2 regions of the Halobacillus sp. 12SKB genome follow, and region 2 is predicted to be linked to the other one. Evidence: riboswitches for the same ligand, from Rfam matches in the RefSeq annotation. Region 2 holds a riboswitch; the other holds the start of a gene.

Region 1 (3,422 bases), 2.2 Mb from region 2:
TTTTGTTTGCGGAAATAATCAATGGCTACGTGCCTGGCTATGGAAAACAACCATGTTTTCTCTGAGCTTTTTCCATTGAATGATTCATATGATTTCATGACCCTCACATATACATCCTGAACCAAGTCCTCAGCAAGACTTCTGTCCTTGACCATATAGATAAGAAACTGAAAAAGGTCATGGTGATAGTTTTCGTATAGTTCGTCAAAGAACGTTCGCAATGGTGGTACCTCCTGGGTCACTTTAGTAGTCGTTTTATGTATGAAAAAAGTTACACTATCTATCTTAATATGCCAAAAAAGAAAAAGGAACCGCGTTTCCAAAAGAAAATCACCTGCCCATCACCTCTATTCCAACTTCAACTATATCTCCCTTTACTTGAAGGCTCAGTTTCGAAACGTTTGTGTGATTCTAGGGACTCCCGCGGAAAGCGAGTCATTCCCCTCCGCCCCGACCCTAGCACAAAAGCCTCGAAATCAAGTCTTAAAGAATCCTGCCCTTAACTTTAATAAACGATCCGGCTAAGAGAGCAAAAAAAGCTACCCTTGGTTTGGGTAGCTAAGTGACTTTCGATATGGCGTTTCTTTTTTCGTAGCGTTGGAAAAGTGTTCCGAGTATTGGAGATAGCGCCAATATGAACACAGTATTAGAAATCGCATGATTGATATCCATCGGGAGACCCGCTAAATAGTACGCCCAAAATGGCTGTCCTGCTGCCCGCATCGTCAAAGAAAGAATAACTCCGAAGAAAAGGCCGCTGACAAAGCCATAGATGGAAAGACCCCAATACGGCAATTTCGACCAATATTTCCCTAGAAGTCCAGCAATGATGCCTATGATTGACCAGGCGATAATCTGCCAGATGGTCCAAATCCCCATCCCCAGCAACACATTGGATACAAAGGTCGTGAGCAGAGCGATGAGAACCCCTGCACTAGGTCCGAGCCAGAAGCCCGCAATAATAATAATGGCTGTTACCGGCTGGATGTTCGGAAAGTGGGCTAAAGCCATCCTTCCTGCTATGGCTAAGGACGCGAGCATGGCTATCAATGTAAGCTTATACGTATTCATCATTCATCATTCCCAAGATTGATAATCAAAAACGATTTCGTCTCCATCCTCTACTTCGTATTCATTCGCTCCAACCATGGCTTCATCCCCGTTAATGGTGTACATCCAAGCCATTTTTTCTTCCTGGTTCCCAGCAATTCCTTCAATGCTGTTAATGAACCCTTCGGACTGTTCTACTTCATAGTTATCTTCCATGACTTCCATGAGGGTGGTTCCTTCTTCTACCGTAATTTCATCTTCAGCCATCATTTCTTCGCCATTGTTTTTAGATACCTGTACTTGTACCGTAACTTCCTGTACTTGTTCTTCTTGAGTCGCCGATGTTTCCTTTTCCTCTTGTGTACCACAGCCTGCTAGTACAGCAACAGCTAGAATCATGGCTGTTAAAACAGTGTTCCATTTTCTCATAACCATCTCTCCCTTTTCTTTTTATTTCACGGCCAGGAGGAGAGAAAAGCAGAGACAACCAAGTAACATGTATGGTAGACATCGTAAAATTCTTTTCTATCAAAAAAAGCTTACCCTTCTACAAGGGTAAGCTTAAGACAAACGAAAGGATAAGATCTACGTTTCACGTCATACCGATCGGTTGTCTCAAATGCTCAATCCCCGAAGCTTTGAAACATTGGATCAGGCAGGTCTACTGACTTGTGCGTCATCCTAATCAGGATCCTTCCCATACCGATGGCACAGTGGAATTTCCTTTTCGTCTACACTTACAGTTGCGAGGACAGCTCTGGTTTTGCACCAGATTCCCTATTAGGTCTTTTCAGACACCTGAATCCTCTTCATATGAAGTTTCCATAAACAAGATTACAACAATTTTCCGAATATAGCAACATTATTTTTCCTTATGTGAAAAGGGGACCTTAAAAGTGAACGTTGTCCCTTCTTTCAACTTGCTATGCACACTGATGGTGCCTTCGTGAGCTTCTACAATGTTTTTCGCAATGGCAAGCCCAAGACCTGTCCCTTTTTTATAATTTTTATTTTCACGTTTTCTCGATTTATCTGCTTTATAGAAACGTTCAAATACAAATGGAAGATCTTCCTCGGCGATTCCGTACCCGGAGTCTTTGACACTTGCAATCCATTCATTGTCCTCTTTTTCAAGAATCACCTGAACCTCACTACCCGGATCGGAATGTCGGATCGCATTATCAATCAAGTTTGTAAACACTTGCTCAATGCGGTCAGGATCAAAGTCGAGAAACCCGAACTCTCCTTCGACCTTCAACTGAAGGTCCACTTCCTTTTCATTGGCGATTCCACTGAATTTACGAATGATCTTGTTCATGAAAGGCTCCATTTCCACCGACTCTTCGTTCAACTGAATATGTCCCGCTTCCATCCGTGCAATATCCAGCAGCTCATTTACAAGACGGCCGATTCTTAACGATTCGTCATGGATGATTTGCGCGAGTTCATTTTTGTCTTCTTTTGATTCAGCAATGTCATCTACAATAGCTTCACTATATCCCTGAAGCATGGAAATGGGAGTTCGCAGTTCATGGGATACATTCGCGATGAAATCTTTACGAAGCTTGTTCAATCTTCTTTCTTCTGTCATATCCCGGAGCACCGCGACGGCCCCACGTACTTTTTCTTTGTCATACAAAGGTGTCATGATGATGACCCAGGACCTGCCTTGCAATGTCATTTCGATCATGGATTCATTCTCATCAGTGATGACATCGTTAAACAAATCCATCAGTGGTTCTGGAAGGGACGTTTGATCAGCCGAGGTTGATGCAGCGTTCTTTTCAAACTCATAGGCTTCTAAATATTGTTGGGCAGGAGGATTGGAAATGAGCACATTCCCTTCCCTGTTAAACGTAATGACACCATCTGCCATCGACCTCAAAATGCCTGAGAGTTGTTCTTTTTCCTGATTCAGAGCGTTAATATGAAACTTCAACTCCCGGCCCATCCGATTAAAAGCCATCGCCAATTCACCGATTTCGTCATGGGTACGTATAGGAATCTTCGTGTTAAACTCGCCTTTGGCAAGTTCGAGAGCTCCTTCTCTCATTTTAATTAAAGGAGCTGTGATTCGAGTGGAGAGGAAAAAGGCAAAAATAGTCGTTAATACAATGGCAATTCCAGCACCCAGGAATATAATTTTCGTCGTCTGTTCAGACGTTTCCTCAATCGTATCCAGTGATTGGTAGACAAAGACAGCCCCGTCCCGGTTATCAAGCGGGGTACCGACAACCATGACCCCTGTCTCTCCATTTCCCAGATCAGCAACTTTTTTGACATCAGCGCCTTCATTCAAAACAGTTGCTGTATCTGCATCACTTTCAAACCATGCATAATCAAGCACGGGCAGAGAATCTGAATCACTTTCT
Region 2 (3,422 bases):
CATTTCTCATTCCATTCTTGGACACCTTGTGCTGCAAGGCTTTCCAGTTCCACGTACCTTCTTGGTCAAACGTTCGTTTAATGAAAAATTCTCCCGTCTGCCAGTCTGACCCTTCGAATAGAGGATAGCTTCCTTTTTCAGCAGCAAGATCTGAACTTGCTTCAATGGCATGATAGGCAACAGCTTCATAAACTTCTTTCGTATAGTCGAGTGCTTCCTCTGATTCCCAGTCGATCTTCTTTTTGGCCAGTAGATGGGCCCACCCGAAGGTACCGAGCCCAACGCCACGGTAAGATTGGTTCGTGAGTTGTGCTTGTAAAACGGGAATGGTATTTCGGTCGATGACGTTATCCAGCATACGAACTTGAATTGAGATCAAGCGCTTCAGGACGCCATTCGTGACGGCACGACCGAGGTTGATGCTCGACAAGTTACAAACAACGAAATCCCCTGGTGTCTTCACGGAAATGATTTTTCCGTCTTCCACGTATTGTTCATCCTGGATGGTTGGTTTTTGGTTCTGGGTGATTTCTGTACAAAGGTTGCTGCAATAAACCATGCCCGCGTGATTGTTCGGATTCATGCGATTGACTTCATCCCTGTAAAACATATACGGCGTCCCTGTTTCAAGCTGACCGATCATGATGCGCTTCATAATTTCGATCGCAGGCACTTTCTCCTTGGAAAGGTCAGGATGTGCGACGCAGGCGGCATATTTCTCCCGGAAGGATCCTGCCCCCTTCTTTTCATCAAAGTAGTCTTCCAGTGAGTAGCCCATGACGGTGCGGACTTCATGAGGATCGAACAAATACCAGTCCTCACGTTTTTCCACTGCCTCCATAAAGAGGTCGGGTATGGATACTCCTGTGAAAAGATCGTGAGTTCGCTGGCGTTCATCTCCGTTATTCAACCGGCTGTCCAGGAAAGGGAAGATATCTTTATGCCATACATCTAAATATACAGCGACCGCTCCCTGACGCTGCCCCAGTTGGTCCACGCTGACAGCCGTGTTGTTGAGCTGCTTCATCCATGGGAGAATTCCTGACGAGACACCTTTGAATCCACGGATGTCACTTCCGCGGCTTCTGATTTTTCCTAAATAAACGCCGATTCCCCCTCCGTGCTTACTCAGGTTGGCGATATCGGTATTGGTATCATAAATGGACTGCAGGGAATCATCGATGGTGTCGATGAAACAGGAGCTCAGCTGTCCATACCTCTTTCCGGCATTGGCGAGTGTAGGGGTAGCGACAGTCATGTACAAATGACTCAGCGCCCAATACGCTTCTTTAACGAGAGGAAGGCGCTTGGATGCTTTTTCTTCCGCCATTAATACCATAGCGATGATCATGAAACGTTCTTGAGGAAGTTCATAAACTTCTTTAGCTTTGCTTTTGGCAAGATAGCGGTCGCTTAAAGTCTTCAAACCAATATAGGTGAAGAGATGATCGCGATCTGGTACGATGCAGGACTCCAGTTCTTCTATTTCCTTTTTTGTGTAGTATGTAAGGAGATTCCTGTTGTAAATATTCTTTTCGATCAACGTTTGGATCAGTCCGTAAAAATTCTCATAAGGATTAGATGTGGATCGATGGTAGGCGGACTTTTCATACATGTCCTCCAAATGGATGCGACTCGCTACATACGTCCAATCCGGGTTCGTTTCATCGATTTCCGCCAGACATTCTAATATGAATGCCTGTTTATCATTCTTAAGGTCGGGGGACTTATCAATGAGTCTTTGGACATTCAAATGGGGGAAGTCTGCTTCCCAAAGTTTAATTCTCTCTGGCCAGGACTTGCTTCTTGTTATGGTTTCCATTCTTTTTCACTCCTTGAAAATGAAGGTGTACGTTCGTTAAGTGTCATTGGTTAGGAAAAATAAAAAAATCCGCTCAATGAAAATTGAGCGGATGAAACCATGAAACGAAGAGAAGACATGAGAGCCTTCGTTCCATCGCTTCATCTTCTCAATCCCCGAAGAAGTTGAAACTGCGACGAACGAAGACAGGTCTCCTGGCTGACACTCGATCTTACTCTGGTCCTTCCCGTGCAAAGCACAGTGGAATGTCCATTTCGCGAGTGATGACAGTTGCGGGGGCAGCTCCGGATTTTAACCGGATTCCCTATTAAGCCTTGTGGCATCTTCTGTTCGTAGATACTATATATAGTATTTATTTTAATTCATATTAGCTTATATTGTGTTTCTATCATAACGCTGTAGGGAAGATCATGCAACTCTTTTTTATCGGGTTCGACAAGAATAGAGCTATCTTCCCTGCTATGATCCGCTATAATAGAGGGTAGGAAATTTATTTGAAAGGGATGAGGGTGTGGCACAAACGTTTAATTGGCATAAAGAAGCGGAGAAGCAATGGAATGATCGTGCTGAAATGTGGAATTCAAAAAGTAGAGAGATGTGGGATGATGGAAGCAGGTGCACAATCATTCCTTTTATGACAAAGCATATATCGAAAGGGAAGGTCGCTGATTTAGGGTGCGGAGATGGTTATGGATCGTATCTGCTTTACAAAGCGGGTTTTGACGTCACGGGGCTCGATCTGTCAGAGGACATGGTGATGCGCGCCAATGACCGAGTGAATGATGAACGCATCTCATTTGTGCAAGGGGATTTGACAGACCTGCCGTTTGAGGATGAATCTTTTGACGCGGCGATGGCGATCAATTCACTAGAATGGACAGAAGTCCCGTACAAGGGTTTGGAAGAGATGAAGCGGATCTTGAAACCGGGAGGCCGGTTATGTGTCGGTCTACTTGGACCTACAGCGATGCCGCGTATCAATAGCTATCGCAGGGTATATGGAGAAGAGGTCATTTGTAATACGATGATGCCATGGGAGCTTCAAAAAATGGCTGAAGAGACCGGATGGACCTATGTAGAAGGTCAAGGAGTGTACAAACGCGGAGTGGAAGGTCATCACACCGCGGAGCTGGATGAAGAATTAAAACAAGCCTTAACCTTCATGTGGATCTTCATTTTCGAAAAACAATAAACAACAAAAGCACCCTGTGAGTGGGTGCTTTTGTTTTGGAAATAAATGTATGACCTGGTACACCTGGAAAATCCATAAATGTAAATAAGTGTATGGCCAGGTCACTCCATTTGGTCACTCCATTTATTCGCCTTCCTCGGTCCAGAGGAATTCTTTGAGTAGTTGGTCGACTTCTTCTAGTTCGTGTAGTCCGGAATGTGTCGCCAGCGGGTTGTAGAGGCGCTTTTCCTCGTACTGCCCAAAGGGTACGATTTCTTCCAGTCCACTTACACTTGAGGCATGGACAAGACCGTCCCAATGCTCGGATTCAGGGTCATTGCTATTGATTACACCAGCTACAGCAAAAACTTTCACATCATTCGGGAACTGATCTTTGTTTTGTGTCATTTGCTTTAAAGCTTCAGACTT

Evidence for each region. A riboswitch is a leader RNA that binds a small molecule or an ion and turns the genes downstream of it on or off. The one in region 2 is predicted to bind cobalamin.
Region 1: it holds a riboswitch for cobalamin, as region 2 does, so the genes downstream of both, ACQ4XT_RS14845 (DUF4430 domain-containing protein) here and ACQ4XT_RS03675 (ribonucleoside-diphosphate reductase subunit alpha) in region 2, are expected to answer to the same signal.

Annotation. Positions count from the first base shown of each region.
Region 1 is NZ_JBRFWR010000001.1:2,978,797-2,982,218, reverse strand. It holds gene sigX (RNA polymerase sigma factor SigX) at 1-221, opposite strand, end outside; gene ACQ4XT_RS14850 (ECF transporter S component) at 559-1,074, opposite strand; gene ACQ4XT_RS14845 (DUF4430 domain-containing protein) at 1,078-1,479, opposite strand; cobalamin riboswitch at 1,688-1,867, opposite strand; gene ACQ4XT_RS14840 (ATP-binding protein) at 1,913-3,422, opposite strand, start outside.
Region 2 is NZ_JBRFWR010000001.1:741,477-744,898, reverse strand. It holds gene ACQ4XT_RS03675 (ribonucleoside-diphosphate reductase subunit alpha) at 1-1,822, opposite strand, end outside; cobalamin riboswitch at 1,991-2,164, opposite strand; gene ACQ4XT_RS03670 (class I SAM-dependent methyltransferase) at 2,394-3,014, shown strand; gene ACQ4XT_RS03665 (alpha/beta fold hydrolase) at 3,138-3,422, opposite strand, start outside.